One region of the Streptomyces lydicamycinicus genome, then DNA from elsewhere that is predicted to be linked to it. Evidence: riboswitches for the same ligand, from Rfam matches in the RefSeq annotation. Region 1 holds a riboswitch; each other region holds the start of a gene.

Evidence for each region. A riboswitch is a leader RNA that binds a small molecule or an ion and turns the genes downstream of it on or off. The one in region 1 is predicted to bind glycine.
Region 2: another riboswitch for glycine. It lies ahead of gcvP (aminomethyl-transferring glycine dehydrogenase); the one in region 1 lies ahead of cycA (D-serine/D-alanine/glycine transporter).
Region 3: another riboswitch for glycine. It lies ahead of gcvT (glycine cleavage system aminomethyltransferase GcvT); the one in region 1 lies ahead of cycA (D-serine/D-alanine/glycine transporter).

Annotation. Positions count from the first base shown of each region.
Region 1 covers NZ_BBNO01000007.1:859,835-864,161, forward strand. Annotated here, with positions in the region: gene gcvP (aminomethyl-transferring glycine dehydrogenase) at 1-1,861, opposite strand, end outside; glycine riboswitch at 2,013-2,108, opposite strand; glycine riboswitch at 2,462-2,558, shown strand; glycine riboswitch at 2,559-2,650, shown strand; gene cycA (D-serine/D-alanine/glycine transporter) at 2,932-4,327, shown strand, end outside.
Region 2 covers NZ_BBNO01000003.1:9,322-13,648, reverse strand. Annotated here, with positions in the region: gene gcvP (aminomethyl-transferring glycine dehydrogenase) at 1-2,251, opposite strand, end outside; glycine riboswitch at 2,439-2,535, opposite strand; gene TU31_RS09315 (PRC-barrel domain-containing protein) at 2,650-3,033, shown strand; gene TU31_RS09310 (DNA polymerase IV) at 2,943-4,327, opposite strand, start outside.
Region 3 covers NZ_BBNO01000001.1:975,834-980,160, reverse strand. Annotated here, with positions in the region: gene TU31_RS04235 (enhanced serine sensitivity protein SseB C-terminal domain-containing protein) at 1-721, opposite strand, end outside; gene TU31_RS04230 (enhanced serine sensitivity protein SseB) at 889-1,695, opposite strand; gene TU31_RS04225 (AAA family ATPase) at 1,785-2,432, opposite strand; glycine riboswitch at 2,731-2,826, shown strand; glycine riboswitch at 2,827-2,944, shown strand; gene gcvT (glycine cleavage system aminomethyltransferase GcvT) at 2,978-4,105, shown strand; gene gcvH (glycine cleavage system protein GcvH) at 4,229-4,327, shown strand, end outside.

The DNA of each region.
Region 1 (4,327 bases):
CGGGTCGCGATGCCACCACGACGACGCGCATCCCGGCCATGGCGGCCGAGGCCGCGTTGGTGCCGTGCGCGCTTGCCGGGATCAGGCACACGTCGCGTCCGGCCTGGCCGTTGCTCTGGTGGTAACGGCGGATGGCCAGCAGGCCGGCGAACTCGCCCTGCGATCCGGCGTTCGGCTGGATGGAGACCTTGGCGTACCCGGTGACCTCCGCCAGCCACGTCTCCAGCTGCTCGACCAGGGCCAGGTACCCGGCAGCGTCCGTGAGGGGCGCGAAGGGGTGCAGGTCGGCGAAGCCGGGGCAGCTGACCGGCTCCATCTCCGTGGTCGCGTTGAGCTTCATCGTGCAGGACCCGAGCGGGATCATCCCGCGGTCCAGCGCGAAGTCACGGTCGGAGAGCCTGCGCAGATAACGCAGCATCGCGGTCTCCGACCGGTGCCGGTGGAAGACCGGGTGGGTGAGGAAGGGGGAAGTGCGACGCAGGTCCGGCGGAAGCGCCGCCGCAGCGCCCGCAGTCGGCCCGTCCAGGTCGTCCCCCACGCAGCCGAAGGCGTCGAGCACGAGACGGACGTGGTCCCGCGAGGTGACCTCGGAGCAGGAGATGCCGACGTGGTCACCGTCCACCAGCCGCAGGAGCAGCCCCTTGTCATGCGCGGCCGCGACGACCTCCTCGGCACGGCCGGGGACCCGCACCAGCAGGGTGTCGAAGAACTCGCGGTGCACCACCGTGATCCCGCTGTTCCGCAGACCAGCGGCGATGAGCGTGGCGTGCCGGTGCGTCCGTCGGGCGATCTCGGTCAGACCATCGGGGCCGTGGTAGACGGCGTACACCGACGCGACCACGGCGAGCAGGACCTGCGCCGTGCAGATGTTGGAGGTCGCCTTGTCACGTCGGATGTGCTGCTCGCGGGTCTGTAGTGCGAGGCGGTACGCCGGCCGGCTGGAGTTGTCCACGGACACGCCCACGAGCCGGCCGGGCAGGTGGCGTTCGAGCCCTTCACGGACCGCGATGTAGCCGGCGTGCGGCCCGCCGTAGAACAGGGGGACACCGAACCGCTGGGACGATCCCACGACGATATCGGCGCCGTACTCACCGGGTGGCACGAGCAGCGTGAGCGCCAACAGGTCGGCGGTCACGGTGACTTGCGCGCCGCGCGCTCGTGCCGCGGCGGTCACCTCGCGCAGGTCGCGGACGGCTCCCGAGCAGCCGGGGTAGGAAAGCACCACCCCGAAGAAGTCGTCCTCCGGCAGCGGTTCGGCCACGTCGATCTCGACGATCTCGATGCCGACCGCGGCGGCACGCGTGCGCAGGACGTCGAGGGTTTGCGGCAGGGTGTCGCGGTCGACCAGGACGCGGGAGCGACCACCCTTGCCGGCGACACGACGCATGACCGTGACGGCCTCGGCGACCGCCGTGGCCTCGTCGAGCAGCGACGCGTTGGCGGTCGGCAGTCCGGTGAGGTCTCCGACCACGGTCTGGAAGTTGATCAGCGCTTCGAGCCGGCCCTGGCTGATCTCCGGCTGGTAGGGCGTGTAGGCGGTGTACCACGACGGGTCTTCCAGCACATTGCGCCGGATCACCGCCGGCGTGGTCGTCGCGTGATAGCCGAGTCCGCTCATCGGGACGGCCACGGTGTTCCTGCTCGCGAGCTCCTGTAGCTCGGCGCGGGCCTCGGCCTCGGTGGCGGCGGCAGGCAGGTTCAGGTCGGAAGTGCTTCGGATGCCGCTCGGGACGGCGGCGTCGATGAGGGCGGTCAGCGTCGGGTAGCCGACTTCGGCCAGCATCTTGGCGCGGTCGGCGTCGCTGACGCCGATGTGGCGGGTGGCGAACTCACCCGACGCGGAGGACTCGGGGAAGGTCATGGTGGGAGGCTCCCTGTGGGGGCACCGCAAACGCGGCACCGTGGATGGGTGGCCTCCCCGCTCTGTCATCGGAACCTGAGAGCTTCACCGCCGGGTCCGGCGGTTTGCACCGTGGGCGCAGGACATTGACGTCCTGTCTTTCCAGAGTCGCCTAGCCGAAGCGGTAGTTGGGCCTGAGAGATTCTGGGGAGAGTTGCTCCTTCGGCGCCTCGCCAAGGGTGGACGAGGGCTCTCCCGCTTCGGTTCGAACAGCGCGATGTGGAGTTGTGGGGCCCGACGGTAAGGCCGGGGAGTTTCCGGGGAGGATTGGCTCCTTCGGCGCCGCGTCGTCACATGACGTGGGCTCTCCCGCGCAGAATCGGCAGCGGTGTAGATGCTGTCGGATCTTGCCGGACGCAACGTACGGGCACCGGAACACAGCCGTCAAGAGTCCGCTCGGTCTACGTGCCGGTAACGGCTCGGCCCGGGATGCGCGCCGTGAGCTGCACAAATGCCGTCCCGCACGGGTGAGTGCCGCACTACTCGAAAGTAATGTCCAGCGTTCGGTCGGTCCCTTGACCGGCCGCTCATGTCGACCTAATCTCACCGCACATTGCCGTTCACCCCGGAGCGGGAGAGCACTGGATCAGCCAGACCCAGTCGCCGAAGGAGCAAATCCTCCCCGGAAACTCTCAGGCACCCCTACCGCTCGGGCAGGCAACTCTGGAAAGCAGGCGCCGACGCGCCTCGCCGACGGTGCAAGCCGCGCGCTGAGCGCGGCGAAGCTCTCAGGCTCATGACAGAGGGGGAGGCTCACTCGGCCGCACGGACTCCTGCCCGTGCTCGACAATCGAGGAGTCCCCTGATGGCTCTCCCGCCGCCTCTTCCCTGACCGCCGCCCCTGCCGGCTCCCGGGCTGATCTTCGATCTTCTATGTGGGCCCGTTCAGCATACTGACACCGCTCGGGTCGGCTACCGCACGCCCGCGCGCAGTCCCACCCTGCCGCTCGCCCCCTGGGGGCGCGTGGTCATTCTCCGAGATACCGCCTGTCCCGTGCCCGCACGGGACTTGAGATCCGCGAGGTTTGCCCATGCCTGAACGCAGTGACACCGGCTCGACCACCGTGCCGGACCAACCGGCGGCCGGATCGACACCCCCGCCCGAGGGCGAGCAACACCTCTCCCGCCAACTGTCCAACCGGCACATCCAGCTCATCGCGATCGGCGGTGCGATCGGAACCGGCCTGTTCATGGGCTCCGGCAAGACGATCTCGCTGGCCGGGCCCTCGGTGATCTTCGTCTACATGATCATCGGCGTGATGCTCTTCTTCGTGATGCGGGCGATGGGGGAGCTGCTGCTCTCCAACCTGCGCTACAAGTCCTTCGCCGACTTCGCGGCCGACCTGCTGGGGCCGTGGGCCGGCTTCTTCACCGGCTGGACCTACTGGTTCTGCTGGATAGTCACCGGCATCGCCGACGTCATCGCCATCTCCGGGTACGTGTCCTACTGGTGGCACGACCTACCGTTGTGGATACCGGCGTTGGCCGCCGTCATCCTCTTGATCGCCTTGAACCTGCCCACCGTGAAGGCGTTCGGCGAGACCGAGTTCTGGTTCGCGCTGATCAAGATCGTCGCGATCGTGGCGCTGATCGTCGTCGGGCTGGTCATGGTGTTCGGTCACTTCCAGGCGCCCGGGGGTGCCGCGGCAAGCTTCTCCAACCTCTGGAACGACGGAGGGTTCTTCCCCACCGGCCCCATGGGGTTCGTCGCGGGATTCCAGATCGCGACCTTCGCCTTCGTCGGCATCGAACTGGTCGGCACCACCGCGGCCGAGGCGGAGAACCCGGAACGGAACCTGCCCAAGGCGATCAACTCGATCCCGGTGCGCGTGATGCTGTTCTATGTCGTCGCGCTGATCGTGATCATTTCGGTCACGCCCTGGCGCGAGATCAGTGCGGACCGCAGCCCGTTCGTCGTGATGTTCACTCTTGCCGGTCTGGGTTTCGCCGCCTCGGTGATCAACTTCGTGGTGCTGACCTCGGCCGCATCATCCGCGAACTCGGGCATCTACTCCACCTCACGGATGGTGTACGGGCTGGCCCGGGAGGGCGACGCCCCGGCGCGCTTCGGCAGACTCACCTCCAGGAAGGTACCGGCCAACGCCCTGCTCCTCTCAGGGGTGTTCCTGCTCGCCGGAGTCGTCATGGTCGCCATGGACAACTCGATCATCGAGGCCTTCACCTTGGTGACGACCGTGTCCGCCGTGCTGTTCATCTTCGTCTGGTCGATCATCCTGATCAGCTACCTCGTGTACCGCAAGCGCCGTCCGCACCTGCACGAGGCGTCGAAGTTCAAGATGCCCGGCGGCATCGTTATGTGCTACGTCGTGCTCGCGTTCTTCGCGTTCCTCATCTGGGCACTGACCCAGGAGCCCGACACGCTGCGGGCCTTGCTGGTGACCCCGGTGTGGTTCGCCATCCTCGGCA
Region 2 (4,327 bases), on a different contig from region 1:
CCACGCCCGTCTCGGGGCCCGCGGTGGGCTGAAGCGGGTGGTTGGGCAGGTACGGCGCCAGGTGGGCGCGTACGCCGACCGGACCGACACCGGGGCCACCGCCGCCGTGCGGGATGCAGAAGGTCTTGTGCAGGTTCAGATGCGAGACATCGCCGCCGAACTTGCCCGGCTCCGCGAGCCCGACCAGCGCATTGAGGTTGGCGCCGTCCACGTAGACCTGACCGCCGGCCTCGTGCACCGCCGCGCAGATCTGGGTGATGTGCTCCTCGAAGACCCCGTGGGTGGAGGGGTAGGTCACCATCAGGACCGCGAGCTCGTCCCGGTGCTTCTCGATCTTGGCGTGCAGATCGTCGGTGTCGACCTCGCCGTCCTCACCGGTCTTGACGACGACGACCTTCATCCCGGCCATCACGGCGCTGGCGGCGTTGGTGCCGTGCGCCGAGGACGGGATCAGGCAGACCGTGCGCTGCTCGTCGCCGTTGGCGCGGTGGTAGGCGCGGACGGCCAGCAGACCGGCCAGCTCGCCCTGCGAGCCGGCGTTCGGCTGGATGGAGACCTTGTCGTAGCCGGTGACCGTGGCCAGCCGCTCCTCCAGCTCCTGGATCAGCGTGAGGTAGCCCTGGGCCTGGTCGGCCGGCGCGAACGGGTGCAGCTGACCGAACGCGGGCCAGGTGACCGGCTCCATCTCGGTGGTGGCGTTCAGCTTCATCGTGCAGGAGCCGAGCGGGATCATGCCGCGGTCCAGCGCGTAGTCCTTGTCGGCGAGGGAGCGCAGGTAGCGCAGCATCGCGGTCTCGGAGCGGTACTCGTGGAAGACCGGGTGGGCGAGGTAGTCGTCGTTGCGCAGCAGCCCCTGCGGCAGCGCGTCGGCGGCGGCCGCGTCCAGCTGCTCGACGTCGCCGGACACCCCGAAGGCGCCCCAGACGCCGGCCAGCTGGGCCCGCCCGGTGGTCTCGTCACAGGCGATGCCGACCAGGTCCGCGTCGACCTGCCGGAGGTTGACACCGGCCTCGCGGGCGGCGGCGGCGACCTCGGCGGCCCGGCCGGGCACCCGCGCGGTCAGCGTGTCGAAGTACGTGCCGTGCGCGATCTCCACCCCGCCGGCCCGCAGGCCCTCGGCGAGGATCGCGGCGTAGCGGTGGGTGCGGCGGGCGATGGTCCGCAGGCCCTCGGGGCCGTGGTAGACCGCGTACATGCCGGCCATGACGGCGAGCAGCACCTGCGCGGTGCAGATGTTGCTGGTGGCCTTCTCCCGGCGGATGTGCTGCTCACGGGTCTGCAGCGCCAGACGGTAGGCCTTGTTGCCGTCGGCGTCGACGGAGACGCCCACCAGACGGCCGGGAAGGCTGCGGGCGAACTGGTCACGGACGGCCATGAAGCCGGCGTGCGGTCCGCCGAAGCCCATCGGGACGCCGAAGCGCTGGGTGGTGCCGACGGCGATGTCCGCGCCGAGCTCACCGGGCGAGGTGAGCAGCGTCAGGGCGAGCAGATCGGCGGCGACGGTGACGATGGCGCCCAGCTCGTGCGCCTGCTCGATGACGGCGCGGGGGTCCCGCACCGCACCGGAGGCACCCGGGTACTGAAGCAGCACACCGAACACTCCGCGCTCGGCGATCTCGGCCGGAATGCCGTCGGACAGATCCGCGACCACGACCTCGACGCCGGTGGGCTCCGCACGGGTCTCGATCACTGCGATGGTCTGCGGCAGACAGTCGGCGTCGACCAGGAAGACGCCCTGCTTGACCTTGCCGACCCGGCGGGAGAGCGCCATCGCCTCGGCGGCGGCGGTGCCCTCGTCCAGCAGCGAAGCGCCGGAAGTGGGCAGTCCGGTCAGGTCGGCGACCATCGTCTGGAAGTTCAGCAGCGCCTCCAGGCGGCCCTGCGAGATCTCCGGCTGGTAGGGCGTGTACGCCGTGTACCAGGCCGGGTTCTCCATGACATTGCGCAGGATCACCGGCGGGGTGAACGTGCCGTAGTAGCCGAGACCGATCATGGGCGCCAGGACCTCGTTGCGGTCCGCCAGGCCCTTCAGCTCCTGGAGCACCTCGGCCTCGGTACGGGCCTGCGGCAGGCCGAGCGCCTCGGCGCTCTTGATCACATCGGGTACGGCGGTGGCGGTGAGCTCGTCCAGCGACCCGAAACCGATGTGCGCGAGCATCTTCGCCTGCGCCGCGTGGTCGGGGCCGATGTGCCGGCGCTCAAAGGGGGTGCCGCGTTCCAGCTCGGTCAAGGAGATGCGATTGGTGGTCATCTGCGGGGGCCTCCTGGTCGGTACGACCTACGAGGGGCACCACGGCACGGGTGCCCGGACGGCCTCCCCCTCTGTCATTCAACCTGAGAGCTTCACCGGCCCGCGGGTGGCGGTCCGGCTTTCACCGTCGGTGAGGAGGGGTCCCGGCGCTGTGCCTTCCGTGGCCCGCCCTGCTTTCCAGAGTGACCTCGTCCATGCGGTACGTGTGCCTGAGAGATTCCGGGGAGGATTTGCTCCTTCGGCGCCCTGGTCGCGAACGACAAGGACTCTCCCGCACGGGGTCTGCGGCCATTCGCCAGCCTACCAGCGTGGCTCTCGAAGGCTCCTTCGAGTGGCCGGGGCATGAAATGTGCCGTTTGGTAGTTGTCAGAGGGCAGTTGCGACCAATTGGAGGGGCCGTGCAAACCGATATCGATCCCCGAAGCCTGATCGGCCGCAAAGCGTTCGACCGTAATGGCGCGAAGATAGGGACCATCGACGAGGTCTACCTCGACGATGCGACGGGGGAACCGGAGTGGGCGGCCGTACGCACCGGACTCTTCAGCCGGGATGCGTTCGTCCCGCTGGAGCCCAGCAAAATGGTCGGTGAGGGCCTGCACATCCCTTACGACCGCAAGCTGATCAAGGACGCGCCGGACTTCGGCGTGGGCCGCCATCTCTCCCCTGAGCAGGAACTTCAGCTCTATCACCACTACCGTCTGGATATTTCCTCCCCGACCGATCCGGTGTCCCCCGGCTCCGGCGACAAGAACTTCGGCAAGATCGCCGGCTCGGACGACTGACCGTCGGCCGGCGCCCCGCCCACCAGCGGCAGGGGCTCCCCCGGCCGCAGCGCCGGGTCCTCGACAGCAAAGGTCCGCACCCTCCCCGGTGCGGACCATGGCGTTTCGAAGCGGACGGTCACTCTTCCCACCCCGCTCCCCTGCACCCAGCCCGCGCCGTACTGGTCGTGGACCACGTCCAGCCCCGGATACCAGCGCCGCGGCCGCTCCTCCTCGGCCTCGTGCGGCTCCCGCTCCCCGGCGGCCTGCTCCACCGCCGCCGCGGTCGCGGCTTCCGCCGCCTCCCGCTCCGTCGCCGCCTGGGCGAACAGATCCTCCTGCGTGAAGTCCGCCAGCCCGCTGACCCCCACACCCAGCAGCCGCACCCCGCCAGTGGTGTCCACCGTCTCCAGCAGGCGCACAGCGGCCTCCCGTATCACCGCCGGGTCGTCGGTGGGCCCCCGGAGCGTCTCGGAACGGGTCAGCGTCGAGAAGTCGTAGTTGCGCACCTTGATGACCACCGTGCGCCCGGAGCGCCCGGCGGCCCGCAGCCGTTGTACGCACCGGTCCGCCAGCCGCAGCACCTCGTTCCGCACCCGCATCCGGTCGGTCAGATCGACTTCGAAGGTGTCCTCGACAGAGATGGATTTCGCGTCCCGCTCCGCCACCACCGGCCGGTCGTCCTGCCCCAGCGCCATCGCATACAGCCCCGCACCGTGTGCCCTGCCCAGCAGCCGCACCAGCTCGGCCTCACCGGCCTCCGCGGTCTCCGCGACGGTGTGGATCCCGGCCCGGCGCAGCGTCTCGGCCGTCGCGGGGCCCACCCCGGGCAGCGTCCGCACCGTCATCGGGCCCAGCAGCTCCCGTTCGGTGCCCGGCTCGATCACCACCAGCCCGTTCGGCTTGGCCGCCTCGGACGCGATCTTCGCCAGCATCTTGGCCCCGGCCAGCCCCACCGAGCCGGTCAGCCCCGTCGCCGACCGGATGTCCCGCCGCAGCCGCTCCCCCACGGCACGCACGGCCGCCGTCTCGGCCGGGACGCCACCCGCCTCCAGGTCGACGAACGCCTCATCCAGGCTCAGCGGCTCCACCAGCGGCGACAGCGCATGCAGCAGCTCCATCACCACGTCACTCACTTGGCGGTAGAGCGTGAAGCGAGGACTGAGATAGGCGGCGTTGGGACACAGCCGACGCGCCTGGGCCGTCGGCATCGCGGAACGGACCCCGAAGACCCGGGCTTCGTACGAGGCCGTGGAGACCACGCCCCGCACGCCGACCCCGCCGACCACCACGGGCTTACCGCGCAGGCTGGGCT
Region 3 (4,327 bases), on a different contig from region 1:
CGAAGAAGGGGCGTGTGGAGGCCCGCATCCACATGCCGACCGGGTCGTACTCGTCGTTCATCGCGACCGTGGAGACGGGCAGACCGTCCGGAACCGCGCCGATCGACTGCTGGATCATCAACCGCACCGAATCCACCGCTGGTTGGCCGGTGTCGTACAGATCCAGACCGATCGCCAGATACGGGGCACCCAGCGCGGGCTGCACCCACGCCCGGCGCAGCGACCGGACGGCGGGCGTCCGGTGCGCGTTCTGGGCCAGGAGCGCGTAGAACTGCGGGATGTCGATGACCGGCTCCGAGATCCGCAGCGGACCGGCGGGCAGCCGGTCGAGGCCGCCGGAGATACGGCGCAGATCCAGCCAGGGGATGCCGACGCCGCCACCGGGAGCATGCGGATTCAGCCACAGGCCCCAGCGGTCGGGGAAGAGCGCGGCGGCGATTTCGGTACCGGTGACCACCTCGTGGTCACGGTTCCAGCCGGAGGCGGCGAGTTCGGGTGCCGAGGTCACACACGGCGCATAGCCGAGGCCCTCGACCTCCATGTTTCCGTACTGCGCATCGGGCGTACCGGCCCGGCCCTGCCAGAGCAGCATCCAGACCTGGCCCGCGGCGAGCGCGTGCAGCAGTGCCTCATAGGCGTCGTAACGGCCGGGCGAGACCTGCTGGAGCAGCTGCTCCAGCTGTCCGGCCGCCGCCGGCCCCTGATGCGCACCCGCGCTCACGTGGTCCGTCCCTTCTCTCAGCAGGGCACGTGAGGGTGCGCCCGCCTGTCATCCAACCAGCTTAGGGCTTGCCGATGGGCCAGGGCCGGAAGGCCGCGGTGTCCGGTGCACTGCACTCGCCGCGCTCGCTCCGTCGCGGGCCCGGCCCCGGCCCATCGGGCAAGCCCTTACGAGTGGTCACGACTGTAGAAGGGCCGCACGCGCTCCAGTATCCAGTCGGCGACCGGGTCACCCTGGGCGAGGTCGAGCATGACGAGTTGTACGGGCCAGGGCAGCGGTACCGCGCCGAGCGCACGTCCGAGGGCTGACAGTACCGCCTCGCGGGCCGTGCCGTCGTGCAGCGCGGTGGCATCCGCCGCGACCTGAACACCGACGAACAGCGCGGGCGTGTCGCCCTCGACGCTTGCCAGGGCACGCCGGGCAGTCAGGACAATTCCGGCGCCCGAGAACTCCAGCCCGGCCGAGGCCAGGAAGTCCACCGGCTCGTCCTGCCAGTCCGGCTCGAAGAGCCGTACCCGGCCGCCGCTCGGCAGCCCCTCGAACTCCGGCTGCCCCAGCCCCCGGTCCCGGCACAGTTCGGCCACCGCGGGCGGCGGCAGCGGGACGCCGACCGTGCCGTCGGGGTTGACCGCGATGCCGATCTGCGGCGGCAGGCCGCGGGCGAACTCCCGGGCCGGGGCGACGGTGAAGGACATATGCGAGCCGATCACCCGCAGGAATTCCTGCTCGGAGCTGTAGACCGGGACGTAGTGCGCACCGTCGAGCTCGACGGTGGGCAGATCGAGGCCGCGGGCGCCGGGACCCGCGCTCTCCGGGCCGCCGCCTTCGGGCAGCGGCACCCACAGCCGGCTACGGCCCAGGACCTCGACGATCCGGCCACCGGCGCCCGGGTGTCCGACGGACGCGGACAGCACCTCTTCGAGCTCGTTCGCCGGCCATGCCAGCTGCGGTATCCCCTGCTCCGGAAATGTCATTCGTCCCACCCGTTCCAAACCGCGCCATCTGGCCAAAGACCCTAGACGAGAAGGCGCGCGGTGTGGTGTGCGGGGGCGCGTCCGGCGACTCAGTGGAAGGTGACGGTCTCCAGGGCGCTCGCCGCCCGCCGGTCGAGGAGGACGGCAGAGCAGAAGCCCTTCGGCAGCCGGGCCGATTCCGCGGCGCCGACCAGCCGGCCCACCGCCCCGCGGTGCCGGGCGAAGGCGTACCCCGACACCCCGCGACCCCGTGACTCCTGGCCGGAAAGCGCCACCTCGGGCGCCACATCGAGCAGCACCAGATGCGCCCCGCGGCCGCCGCGCCGCGCCGCGCGCGCGATCCAGCGGCGCACCCACGCCAGCGTCCCGCAGTCGTGCACCACCACACTGGCGCCGGAGCGCAGCGCACGGCCCAGGGTCAGATAGTGGGCGGCCCGGACCAGCGGGCGGTAGAGCCCGTACGGCAGCCGGCGCAGCCTGCCGTGCTCCCAGCGCTCGCGGACGTCCTGGGAATCGATGCGGTGCACGACGGCGCCGTGCCCGTCCAGCGACGGCACGACCCGGTGCATCAGGGTGCTCTTGCCGCTGCCCGGCAGCCCGGAGACCACCACCAGGTCGCCGGCCGGGAACCGCAGCTCGGTGGCGCCGGGCGGGCGCCGCTCGCCCCGCAGGTCCACGACCGCGGTGCGGCGTCCGGGCCGGATGACGGCCCGCCGCGCACGGCCGGGCCGCGACATGGCGGCGGACGGCGCCGTCGGCACGGCGTCCGGGGGCACGACCCCTGAAGTCGCCCCGAATGCCGCTTCGCTGTGCACCGTGATCGCCCTCCCCGCCCGTTCTGGTCCGGTTCGAGTCCGTCCCCTACCCGCAGAGTGTCAAGAAAAGGTAATGCCCATCAAGGCGATTGTCCGATCTGCCCACGTCGTGGGCGGGGCGGCGGCGGGGGCTCCTTTATCCGGCGTTCCCGTGCAATGATGTGGCCGCCACGTGCACATCACAGCTCACCCGTGCACCGCCAACTGCATACCGGCCGCTTGAACCCGCGCGGGAGAGTCCCCGGCCGCCACGGCGGGGCGCCGAAGGAGCAAGTCCTCCCTTGAATCTCTCAGGCCCCTATACCGCACGGGCGAGGCAGATCTGAAAAGCGAGCCGCCGCCCGGCTGACGGGGCGGCTCCACCCAAGGTGCAAACCGGGTCCTTTCGCGGGATACCGGTGAACCTCTCAGGTTCCGATGACAGATGGGGAGAACGTCTTGTCACCCCTGCCTGGGAGCCCAGAACCATGACTGATGCCCCCCGCCGTACCGCGCTGGATGCCACCCATCGCGCGCTCGGCGCGACCATGACCGACTTCGCCGGCTGGGACATGCCGCTGCGCTACAGCAGCGAGCGGGACGAGCATGTCGCCGTCCGTACCCGCGCCGGACTCTTCGACCTCTCCCACATGGGTGAGATCACCGTCACCGGGCCGCAGGCCGCCGACCTGCTCGACTACGCGCTGGTCGGCAACATCGGCGGCGTCAAGACGGGCCGCGCCCGCTACACCATGATCTGTGAGGAAAAGGGCGGCATCCTCGACGACCTGATCGTCTACCGCCTCGCCGACCAGGAGTACATGGTCGTCGCCAACGCCTCCAACGCCCAGGTGGTGCTGGACGCGCTGACCGCTCGGGCGGGCGGCTTCGACGCCGCGATCCGCGACGACCGGGACGCCTACGCACTGCTCGCGGTGCAGGGCCCGGAGTCCCCCGGCATCCTCAAGAAGCTGACGGACGCCGATCTGGACGGTCTGAAGTACTACGCGGGGCTGCCCGGCACGGTCGCCGGGGTGCAGGCGCTGATCGCCCGTACCGGCTACACCGGTGAGGACGGCTTCGAGCTGTTCGTCCGGCCGGCCGACGCGGTCGCCCTCTGGGAGGCGCTGACCGAGGCGGGCAAGGACGCCGGTCTGGTGCCCTGCGGGCTGTCCTGCCGGGACACCCTGCGCCTGGAGGCGGGCATGCCGCTCTACGGGCATGAGCTGACCACCGCGACGACGCCGTTCGACGCGGGCCTGGGCCGGGTCGTGAAATTCGAGAAGACCACCAACGGCGGGGACTTCGTGGGCCGCGACGCCCTGGCCGAGGCCGCCGAGCGCGCCGAGACCCGGCCGCCGCGCAAGCTGGTCGGGCTGATCGCCCAGGGCCGCCGGGTGCCGCGGGCCGGATACCCGGTCGTCACGGCCGACGGCACGGTCATCGGCGAGGTCACCTCCGGGGCCCCGTCCCCCACGCTCGGCAAGCCGATCGCCATCGCCTATGTCGACGCGGCCTACGCCACGGCGGGCACGGAGGGTGTCTGCGTGGACATTCGTGGAAGCCATGAGCCGTACGAGGTCACTGCGCTGCCGTTCTACAAGCGGCAGAAGTAACCGTTCATCCACGGCAGGCGGCGGCGCGCGCCCGCGCGTCTCACTGCGCAAGACGTGCCCCCGGACTTCGTCCGGAGGTGCCCCCCTTCACGATCACACCCTCGCGTACAGGAGAATCGAGCCATGAGCAACCCCCAGCAGCTGCGCTACAGCAAGGAGCACGAGTGGCTGTCGGGCGCCGAGGACGGCGTCTCGACGGTCGGCATCACCGAGCACGCGGCC